Regions from separate parts of the Streptomyces sp. NPDC048521 genome, predicted to be linked through region 2. Evidence: riboswitches for the same ligand, from Rfam matches in the RefSeq annotation. Region 2 holds a riboswitch; the other holds the start of a gene.
The links. A riboswitch is a leader RNA that binds a small molecule or an ion and turns the genes downstream of it on or off. The one in region 2 is predicted to bind ZMP and ZTP.
Positions count from the first base shown of each region.

Region 1: another riboswitch for ZMP and ZTP. It lies ahead of ACGFRF_RS39080 (bifunctional 5,10-methylenetetrahydrofolate dehydrogenase/5,10-methenyltetrahydrofolate cyclohydrolase); the one in region 2 lies ahead of ACGFRF_RS13495 (glycine hydroxymethyltransferase).

Region 1 covers NZ_JBICWR010000029.1:58,859-64,184, reverse strand. The annotation lists gene ACGFRF_RS39085 (CU044_5270 family protein) at 103-1,083, shown strand; gene ACGFRF_RS39080 (bifunctional 5,10-methylenetetrahydrofolate dehydrogenase/5,10-methenyltetrahydrofolate cyclohydrolase) at 1,087-1,935, opposite strand; ZMP/ZTP riboswitch at 1,962-2,042, opposite strand; gene ACGFRF_RS39075 (nuclear transport factor 2 family protein) at 2,343-2,708, opposite strand; gene ACGFRF_RS39070 (hypothetical protein) at 2,880-3,182, shown strand; gene ACGFRF_RS39065 (S-(hydroxymethyl)mycothiol dehydrogenase) at 3,616-4,704, shown strand; gene ACGFRF_RS39060 (MBL fold metallo-hydrolase) at 4,704-5,326, shown strand, end outside.
Region 2 covers NZ_JBICWR010000004.1:564,237-569,562, forward strand. The annotation lists gene ACGFRF_RS13485 (glutathionylspermidine synthase family protein) at 1-77, shown strand, start outside; gene rocD (ornithine--oxo-acid transaminase) at 74-1,279, opposite strand; ZMP/ZTP riboswitch at 1,372-1,462, shown strand; gene ACGFRF_RS13495 (glycine hydroxymethyltransferase) at 1,495-2,946, shown strand; gene ACGFRF_RS13500 (hypothetical protein) at 2,971-3,711, opposite strand; gene ACGFRF_RS13505 (hypothetical protein) at 3,823-4,872, opposite strand; gene ACGFRF_RS13510 (RNA polymerase sigma factor) at 4,865-5,326, opposite strand, start outside.

The sequences.
Region 1 (5,326 bases), on a different contig from region 2:
GTCGCACCGACGCCCCGACGGTTGCCGGGGAGGACGGTTCCGGCCGGCGATCGCCGTACTCCGCACCCCCTGTCGACGCATGCCTGCGCAAGGACCACCGACATGCCTGACGAACTCGACCTCCTCCGCCACGCCAACCCGGTCCCCTCCGACGGCCCGTACTTCGGCGACGGCCCACTGGACCACCGTGCCGAACGCCAGCTGGACCGGCTGCTGCACCGGCCCCGCCCGACGCGCCGTACGCCGCGCGCCCGGCTGCTGTGGGGCCTCGCCGCCACCGGTGTCGTCCTCGCGACCGCCCTCACCGTGCTGCTCGGCGGACCGAACACCCAGCCCGCCCTCGCCGCACCCCGCCCGCTGACCGTCCGCGCCCACTCCACGCCCGTACCGCTGGCGCAGCTCGCCGAACTGGCCGACGCTGCCGCCGCAGGCGGCTCACCGAGGCTGCGCAAGGGCACCCATGTGCAGTCGTGGAGCCTCGGCATGACCGAGGGCAAACCGCCGGTCACCCTCCCCGAGGAGCGTGTCGTGCGCTGGCGGGCGGACGACAGCCACACCGAACTGGTCGTGGCGACCGACCCGCGCCGCCCCGGCCGACCGGTCCTCACCGACGCAGGCGGCGACCCGCGCCTGGTGGCGGACGGCCATGTCCTCAGCCGGACCACCTACCCGCCGAGCTGGAGCGACGCCCCGCCGGAGGCGCCCCCGCCGCACACCCCGGCCGCCCTGCGCGCCTACCTCGCCGAAACCGTCCGCACCGACTCCCTGACCACCCCCCAACTGCTCGACGCCCTAGCGGTAGTGCTGGACCACTGGATGCTCGGCGCCCGCGAGTCCGCGGCAGTGGTGCGGGTCCTCGCGGACGCCGAGGGCCTGCGGCCCCTGGGACAGGTCACGGACCGGCTCGGCCGCCCGGGACAGGCCTATGTGTACGGGGGCGAGGGCGGCGGCGGCCGGCGGATGCTGATCCTCGACCCGCGTACCGGTGCCGTCCTCGGCCTGGAGACCACGTTCACCCAGGCCGAACCCGAGTACGGGGTGGAGGCCGGTGACGTCATGGAGTACAGCGCCTGGATGCGCTGACCCCTACGCCCCGAGCTGCCGGGCGGCGGCCTCGACGGTCTGCTCCAGCAGCGTGGCGATGGTCATCGGACCGACGCCGCCCGGCACCGGCGTGATCAGCGAGGCCCGCTCCACGGCCGAGTCGAAGTCGACGTCGCCGACGTTCCCGGGGTTGTAGCCGGCGTCGATGACGACCGCGCCCGGCTTGATGTCCTGCCCGCGGATCAGCCGCGGCCGGCCGACGGCGGCGACGACGACGTCCGCCTCGCGGACCGCCGCCGACAGGTCCCGGGTGCGCGAGTGACAGTAGGTCACGGTCGCGTCCCGGGCCAGCAGCAGCATGCCCACCGGCTTGCCGAGGATCGCGCTGCGGCCCACCACCACCGCCCGCTTCCCGGCCGGGTCGACGCCGTACTCGTCGAGCAGCCGCACGATGCCGCCGGGCGTGCACGAGACGAACCCCGGCAGGCCGAAGCTCATCGTGGCGAACGAGGCGAAGGTGACACCGTCGACGTCCTTCTCCGGCGCGATGGCCTCGAACGCGGCCCGCTCGTCGACGTGGTCGCCCACCGGGTGCTGGAGCAGAATCCCGTGCACCCCTGGGTCGGCCGACAACTCCCGCAGGGTTCCGACGAGTTGGGCGGTCGTCGTGGCGGCGGGCAGGGCCACATGACGCGACTCGATGCCGGCCTTGCGGCAGCGGTTCTGCTTCATGCGCACGTACGTCACGGACGCCGGGTCCTCGCCGACCAGCACGGTCGCCAGACACGGCGCGGTACCCGTCCGTCCGGTGAGGTCCGCGGCCTTCTTCGCGGTGTCCTCGACGATGCGGCGGGCGAGGGCGGTGCCGTCCATGAGACGGGCCTGGGTCATGCTGCACACTCCTGAGCTGGATCGACTCTCCTCGCCCAGGCGCGCGGCAACCACCACGGGCCGCTCCCCGGTGGTTCTCCACCTCAGCGCCAGTCACGGCCCGGGTACAGCGTAACGGGGTGTGTACGAGGCGATCCGCCGGTCCGGCGTCGGCCGACTCACCGCGGGCGGGCACGCCGTCCGCGCAGCGCGCGCGGCAGTGCGGGGCGCGGGCGCGCCGCTCTCAGCACCGCCCCGAGGACAGCGGCGGCCACCGGCAGACTCGCCGCGGAAGCCGGTTCGCGCCGCCGAAGGCGCGCCCGACGGTCCCGGCCCACCACCCCCCTCGCGGAGAAGGTCCAGGTCAGCCGGGTGCTGACCTGGACCCTCGCGATCTTCTTGGAGCCGCCTGCCATGTCCGGGTGTTCCTACTCGTCCCAGGCCTGGATGATCAGCTGTTCGGCGATCTTGCCGTCACGCAACGAGACCATCGACTCGGCGAGCACCCGGGTGCCGTCTCCGTACTGGCAGGATTCGCTGAAGGCGGCGTGGTCGCCCTGCACCACACACTGCTCCAGTTTGTGTGTCATGTCGCGGCTGTAGACGTCGTCCAGCAACTCGGCGATCTGGCCCCGGCCGTGCAGGACGGTGGGGTGGCTCGGCTGGTTGTTGTGGTCGACGATGCGGATCTCCGCGTCGTCGGCGTAGAGCGACAGCAGGGTGTTTCCGGTGTTTCCTTCGATGCCCCGGCGCAGTGTCTCGACGTCGAAGGCGGAGCCTGTCGCGGTGCCCATGGTGACCTCCTTCAGGCGCCCGCGGCCCGAGGAGGAACGGGCCGCTCGGCCCCACCTTCGAGACTCCTCCGGCACAGCGGCCTCGGCAAGCGCAGGCGGCGCGCTCCACCTCACGGGTGAGCGAGGGCCGCCGCCCGTGTCCGGCCGGGGCCCGCCGCCGTTGCTGAAGACATGATCTCAACACGACGCATCGCCGCCGCCGTCGGTCTGGCCGCCGGGGTCGCAGGCCTCGCCGTACCGTCGGCGAGCGCCACCGACGCCGGCGTACCGCTCGTCGGCAAGCCGGGCGCGATGACCACGCTGGACTCGCTCACCGCCAGTGGCATCCCCGCGCAGGAGAAGAACCGGGTCCCGCGGGTCTCCCAGCAGCTGGGGGCGGTGAAACACCTCGACGAGCTGAACCAGCTGAACCAGCTGGAGCAGCTCGTCGCCCCCGCCGCGCCCGTGCTGGGTCTGCTGCCCGCCGTCCACTGATCCCGCACCTGGGCACCAGGGCCGTCCCGGCCGGGGCGGCCCTCACCCCTGCCGGGCCGTGGCGTCGCGCCGGCCGTCACGCCGCCGGGTCAGCTGCGGTGCCGACCGGATCGAGGACACCGTCCAGGGCCTCGGCGAACACCGGCGGGACGGCGGGGGTGCACCGGCCGTGGCGAATACCGGCCGATGACGTGGATCCGGTCGACTTCCCACCAGATTCGGCAGGTGCGACACGACCGGGACGTACGGCCCAGGTGCATGGACCCGCAGGGTTGCCGACGCGGGTGACGGGCGGGTGTCCGCATCGTCCCGGGCGCGAGCCCACCGCCGTCGGCGGCCGGAAAGATCCACGATCACCCTCGTGGTCCGTCCCGCCGGCCATCGGTCGCGCGTAGGGTCGGCAGGGAAGGCAATCGAAGGAAGGGGCCAGGCCATGGCGCAGGAAGTTCGCGGCGTGATCGCACCGGGCAAGGACGAGCCCGTACGAGTCGAGACGATCGTGGTACCGGACCCCGGCCCCGGTGAAGCCGTCGTACGCGTCCAGGCCTGCGGCGTCTGTCACACCGATCTGCACTACAAGCAGGGCGGCATCTCCGACGACTTCCCCTTCCTCCTCGGCCACGAGGCCGCCGGTGTCGTGGAGTCGGTCGGCGACGGCGTCACCGACGTGGCACCCGGTGACTTCGTCGTCCTGAACTGGCGTGCCGTGTGCGGCAACTGCCGGGCCTGCCTGCGCGGCCGGCCCTGGTACTGCTTCAACACGCACAACGCCGAGCAGAAGATGACCCTCGCCGCCACCGGGCAGGAACTCTCCCCGGCGCTCGGCATCGGCGCGTTCGCCGAGAAGACGCTGGTCGCCGCCGGGCAGTGCACCAAGGTCGATCCGGCCGTCTCCCCGGCGGTCGCCGGACTGCTGGGCTGCGGGGTGATGGCCGGCATCGGTGCCGCGATCAACACCGGAGGCGTCGGCCGGGGCGACTCGGTCGCCGTCATCGGCTGCGGCGGCGTCGGTGACGCGGCCATCGCCGGGTCGTACCTGGCCGGCGCGGCGAAGATCATCGCCGTCGACATCGACGACCGGAAGCTGGACAAGGCCCGCACCCTGGGCGCCACCCACACCGTCAACTCCCGGCAGACCGACCCGGTCGAGGCGATCCGCGAGCTGACCGGCGGCTTCGGCGCCGACGTCGTCATCGAGGCCGTCGGCCGGCCCGAGACCTACAAGCAGGCCTTCTACGCCCGCGACCTCGCCGGCACCGTCGTCCTCGTCGGCGTCCCCACCCCGGAGATGAAGCTCGACCTGCCGCTGCTGGACGTCTTCGGCCGCGGCGGCGCCCTGAAGTCCTCCTGGTACGGCGACTGCCTGCCCTCCCGCGACTTCCCCATGCTCATCGACCTGCATCTGCAAGGCCGCCTGCCGCTCGACGCGTTCGTCTCCGAGACCATCCAGCTCGACGAGGTGGAGAAGGCCTTCGAGCGGATGCACCACGGTGACGTGCTGCGCTCGGTGGTGGTGCTGTGATGACCACGCGCATCGAACGACTCGTCACCTCGGGCCAGTTCACCCTCGACGGCGGCACCTGGGACGTCGAGAACAACGTGTGGATCGTCGGTGACGAACGCGAGGTGATCGTCATCGACGCCGCGCACGACGCCGAGGTCATCGCGGAAGCCGTGGCGGACCGCCGGCTGACCGCCATCGTGTGCACCCACGCCCACAACGACCACATCGACGCCGCCCCCGCGCTCGCCGACCTCACCGGTGCCGTCATCTGGCTGCACCCCGACGACCTGCCGCTGTGGAAGCAGACCCACCCTGACCGCGACCCCGACCGGCACCTCGCCGACGGCCAGGTCCTCGAGACCGCCGGCGCCGACCTGACCGTCCTGCACACCCCGGGACACGCCCCGGGCGCCGTCTGCCTGTACGACCCCGGCCTCGGCACCGTCTTCACCGGCGACACCCTCTTCCAGGGCGGCCCGGGCGCGACCGGACGCTCCTACTCCAGCTTCCCGACGATCATCGACTCCATCCGCGACCGCCTCCTCACCCTCCCGCCGGAGACCAAGGTCCTCACCGGCCACGGCGACCCCACCACCATCGGCGCCGAGGCACCCCACCTGGAGGAGTGGATCAAGCGGGG
Region 2 (5,326 bases):
CCGGCCTCGGCATCCGCGAGTCCTCGGGCCTGATCACCGACGAGTACGCCCGTTTCCTGCCGCACGTCATCCTCTAACCGCCCAGCGCGGCCGAGAGCTGGGCGAGCCCCCGGTCGAGGTCCTCCTCCCTGATCACCAGCGGCGGCGCGATGCGGATCGTGGAGCCGTGGGTCTCCTTCACCAGGACACCCCGGTCCATCAGCCGCTGCGCCACCTGCCGCCCGGTGCCGTGCGAGGGATGAACGTCCACCCCCGCCCACAGTCCCCGCCCCCGCACGGCCGTCACCGCACCCGTGGCGAGCAGCGTTCCCAGCTCCCGGTGCATCCGTTCGCCCAGCTCGGCCGCCTGCGCCTGGTACTCGCCCGTGCGCAGCATCGCGATCACCTCCAGCGCCACCGCACAGGCCAGCGGGTTCCCGCCGAACGTCGACCCGTGCTCACCCGGCCGGAACACCCCGAGGACCTGTGCGCTCGACACCACCGCCGACACCGGCACGATCCCACCGCCCAGCGCCTTGCCCAGCACATACATGTCCGGCACCACCCCCTCGTGCTCGCAGGCGAAGGTCCGCCCCGTCCGGCCGAGACCCGACTGGATCTCGTCGGCGACGAACAGCACGTTCCGCTCGCGGGTCAGCTCCCGCACCCCCGCCAGATAGCCCGCCGGCGGCACGATCACCCCGGACTCGCCCTGGATCGGCTCCAGCAGCACCGCCACGGTGTTCTCCGTGAGCGCCGACCGCATCGCCTCCAGGTCCCCGTACGGCACGATCTGGAAACCCGGCGTGTACGGCCCGAAGTCCGCCCGCGCCTCCGGGTCGGTCGAGAAGCTGATCACGGTCGTCGTCCGCCCGTGGAAGTTCCCGCCCGCTACCACGATCCTCGCCTTCTCCGCGGGCACCCCCTTCACCCGGTACCCCCACTTCCGCGCCGTCTTCACCGCGCTCTCCACCGCCTCCACGCCGGTGTTCACCGGCAGCACCATCTCCATCCCGCACAGCTCCGCAAGCTCGGTGCAGAACGCCGCGAACCGGTCGTGATGGACGGCCCGGGACGTCAGCGTCACCCGCTCCAGCTGCGCCTTCGCCGCCTCGACCAGCCGCCGGTTGCCGTGCCCGAAGTTCAGCGCCGAATACCCGGCCAGCAGATCCAGATACCGGCGCCCCCCCACATCCGTCAGCCAGGCCCCCTCGGCCGTGGCCACCACGACCGGCAGCGGATCGTAGGTGGGCGCACAGTGCGCGTCGGCGGCGGCGATCAGGTCTTCAGCAGTGGTCACGGCCCCTCCCGGAAGCGACGGTCACCTCGTTCTTACGCTCGCTCGCATGGTGGACGCGGGACCTGCCCCGACCGGCGCGCCCGGTAGGCTGACGAGCGGGCCGTGACTGGCGCGCTGGGATGGGACGGACCATCGGGGAGCGGCCCGAGCGGGAAAACAGTGCCGTGCGCCTGGGCCGAACGTGAACGCTGCCCGTACACCGTCCGGAGGTCCCCATGCCAGAGCAGCAGCCCCTCTCCACCGAGTCCACCGCCTTCCGTGCCGCCCTCGACGTCGTCCGCGCCGTCGAGCCGCGCGTCGCCGACGCCATCGGCCAGGAGGTCACCGACCAGCGGGCGATGCTCAAGCTGATCGCCTCCGAGAACTACGCCTCTCCTGCCACCCTCCTGGCGATGGGCAACTGGTTCAGCGACAAGTACGCCGAGGGCACCGTCGGCCGCCGCTTCTACGCCGGCTGTCGCAACGTCGACACCGTGGAGTCCCTGGCCGCCGAACACGCCCGCGAACTCTTCGGCGCCCGCCACGCCTACGTCCAGCCGCACTCCGGCATCGACGCCAACCTCGTCGCCTTCTGGGCCGTCCTCGCCGACCGTGTCGAGGCCCCCTTCCTGGAGAAGACCGGCGTCCGCCAGGTCAACGACCTGACCGACTCCGACTGGGCCGAACTGCGCCAGGCCTTCGGCAACCAGCGCATGCTCGGCATGTCCCTGGACGCCGGCGGTCACCTCACCCACGGCTTCCGCCCGAACATCTCCGGCAAGATGTTCGACCAGCGTTCCTACGGCACCGACCCGGCCACCGGCCTCATCGACTACGAGGCCCTGCGCGCCCAGGCCCGCGAGTTCAAGCCGCTGATCATCGTCGCCGGCTACTCGGCCTACCCCCGTCTCGTGAACTTCCGGATCATGCGCGAGATCGCCGACGAGGTCGGGGCGACCCTGATGGTCGACATGGCCCACTTCGCGGGTCTCGTCGCCGGCAAGGTCCTCACCGGCGACTTCGACCCGGTCCCGCACGCCCAGATCGTCACCACCACCACCCACAAGTCGCTGCGGGGCCCGCGCGGCGGCATGGTCCTGTGCGACGACTCCCTCAAGGACCAGGTCGACCGCGGCTGCCCGATGGTCCTCGGTGGCCCGCTCCCGCACGTCATGGCCGCCAAGGCCGTCGCCCTCGCCGAGGCCCGGCAGCCCGCCTTCCAGGACTACGCCCAGCGCATCGTCGACAACTCCCGCGCCCTCGCCGAGGGCCTGATGCGCCGGGGCGCCACCCTGGTCACCGGCGGCACGGACAACCACCTCAACCTGATCGATGTCGCCACCTCCTACGGTCTCACCGGCCGCCAGGCCGAGGCCGCCCTGCTGGACTCCGGCATCGTCACCAACCGCAACGCCATCCCCGCCGACCCCAACGGAGCCTGGTACACCTCCGGCATCCGCATCGGCACCCCCGCCCTGACCACGCGTGGCCTCGGCACCGCCGAGATGGACGAGGTCGCCGGCCTCATCGACCGCGTCCTCACCACCACCGAACCGGGCACCACCAGCAAGGGGCTCCCCTCCAAGGCCCAGCACGTCCTCGACCCCAAGATCGCGGACGAGATCTCCCGCCGGGCGACCGACCTCGTGGCCGGCTTCCCGCTCTACCCGGAGATCGACCTCGGCTGACGCGTCCCGGGGCTCACCGGCCGCTCACAGATCGGTCAGCTCCTGACGAGGCTCCTCCCGCGGCGGCCCGGCACTGCGCCGGGCCGCCGCGCGGCGTATGAGCACACCGCCCGGCCCAAGGGCGAGCGTCAGCACCGCCCCGACCGCCGCGCCCGGCACCGCCCACCACCAGCCAGTGCCCACGCCCGAGTCCTCTGCCCCGGAACCGTCGGCCCGGGCCCGGCCGGCGGCCGGTGCCTCAGCGGCCGCGCTCGGTGTGCCCGACTGCCAGGGCGCCGGGAAGATGCCCGTATAGCCGGTGCCGGACGAGGGAACACGGCCCATCACCCCCAACCTCCCGAGCAGCGAGCGCAGTTCACCGGGATGCTCGGCGCGGTGCCAGTAGCCGTTCAAGGAAGCCGGCACCTGGGTGGCCGTGTGGATCCAGACGTCCCGCGGCCGCGAGTCCGCCGTGAAGACCCGGTCCACCCGCCACGGCGATATGTCGTGCACCAGCCACGTGACGTTGATCTGCCGGGCGTCGGCCAGGTCCGCCTCCGGCGGAGTGCTCCGCGAGCCCGTGTTTTCCGGGCCGAGCAGCCCCCGCAGCCGGTCGTAGTCCTTGTCGGAGAAATACAGCGCACGTGCCTGCCCGCTCTCCGGCGAGGCCACCAGCACGCTCGTCGGGCCGCCCGCCGTCGCGGCTGGCGCGCCCCACAGCACAAGCGCGAAGAGGGCCGCCAACAATCCCGCACAGACGCCCAGTTCACCGCCCTTGCCCCTCACCGACCTCACCATGTGCCACCCCCGGATCACCGAACCCGTGCGGCCCGTCCGCGAGCCGCGTGTCACTTCTGGTACACCGCCCGGGCCGCCGGGGTTCCCACCCCGCGCGCACTATTCCGAGGAACTTCTCGACCCCGCCGAACCCTCACCCGCCCCCGAATCCGCCCCTGAGGTCGCCCCGCCCAGGGATCGTGCGATCCGTACCGCCTCCGCCTGCGACGCCACGCCCTCCAGGCGCAGCGTCACCTGCACCGTGCCGGTCCAGCGCATCCACAGCAGCGTCGGCCCCGCCGTCCGCTGCTCTCGCGTGAACCGGTGCCCGTCGGCGTCCACCAGCCGCACGCCCAGCCGGTGCGGCCGGGGGAACCACAGCGCGTACTCCGTCGCCCCGTCGGCCGACGGCTCCCCGCTCAGCGGGACCCACTGCGGCTGCTCGCGCACCGTCTTCATGAACACCGGGTCCAGCGCCGCGCGGAACTCGTCCAGCCGGACCGTGCGGCCCCGCTCGCGCCAGCACAGCCCGACCACGGACCGCTCCCGCCGCTCCCCGGACACCGTCACCGCGTCCGGCACCCCCAGCGCAGCCGGCATCAGCGGCGCGAACCCGGCCCGGTGCGCGGCGTCCCCGAGCGACAGCGAACGCCCGCAGTCCGGCACCCGCGCGCCGGGCGAGGGCGCCGCCGAGGGGTCGTAGCGCACCTCGACCCCGCCGAAGCCGAACCAGTCGGAGACCGCCGCCCGCACCGGAGGCGTGAGCACGAGCACCGCCAGCAGGCCGCACAGGCCCGCCGTCAGCGACCGCCGGCGCAACCGGGTCCAGCGCCGGACGGCGCGCAGCCGCTCGACCACGCCCGGCGGCTCCGGCACCGGCACCGGCACCCGCTCGGCCAGTATCCGCCCCAGCACACGCTCGGCCATCGTCTCCGCGCCCAGCTCGTCCCCGCCGCCCGCCGAGGCGTCCAGCGACCGGCCGAGCGCCCGCAGCTCCTCCGGCAGCCGGGCACCGGCGCTCCGGCCGCCGCGCCCGCTGCTTGCGCCCCGCAGGCCCCGGCCGTCGCCCCGATGGTCGTCACGACCCCGCGGCCGCCGGCCACCGGAGCCCGCACTGTCGCGGCCGCCCTCACCCTCGTACCGCTCGTCCCGGGAACCCGGCTCACCCATGCTCCCCACCTTCTTCCCGGGGCCGGAAGTCCGGCAGCAGCCGGCCCAGCTTGCGCAGGGCACGGTTCAGCCGGGACTTGACCGTGCCACGCGGCCAGCCGAGGGCCTGGGCGGTCTCGGACTCATCCATCTCCAGGAGATAGCGGTAGGTGACGACCAGGCGATGCTCCTCGCCCAGCTGCTCCAGCGCGGACAGCAGGGCCGTGCGCCGCTCGGTCTCGAGCGTCGCGACCGCGGGGTCTGCCGATTCGGGTATCAGCGGCTCCGCCCCGGCGAAGGCCGCCTCCCGGCCGGCGAGCGTCCGCTGCCGGGCCGCCGTACGCACCGTGTTCCTCGTCTCGTTGGCCACGATCGCCAGCAGCCACGGCCTGAACGCCGCGCCGTCCCGGAACCGGCCCAGCGAGCAGTACGCCTTGACGAAGGCCTGCTGCACCACGTCCTCCGCGTCCGCCCC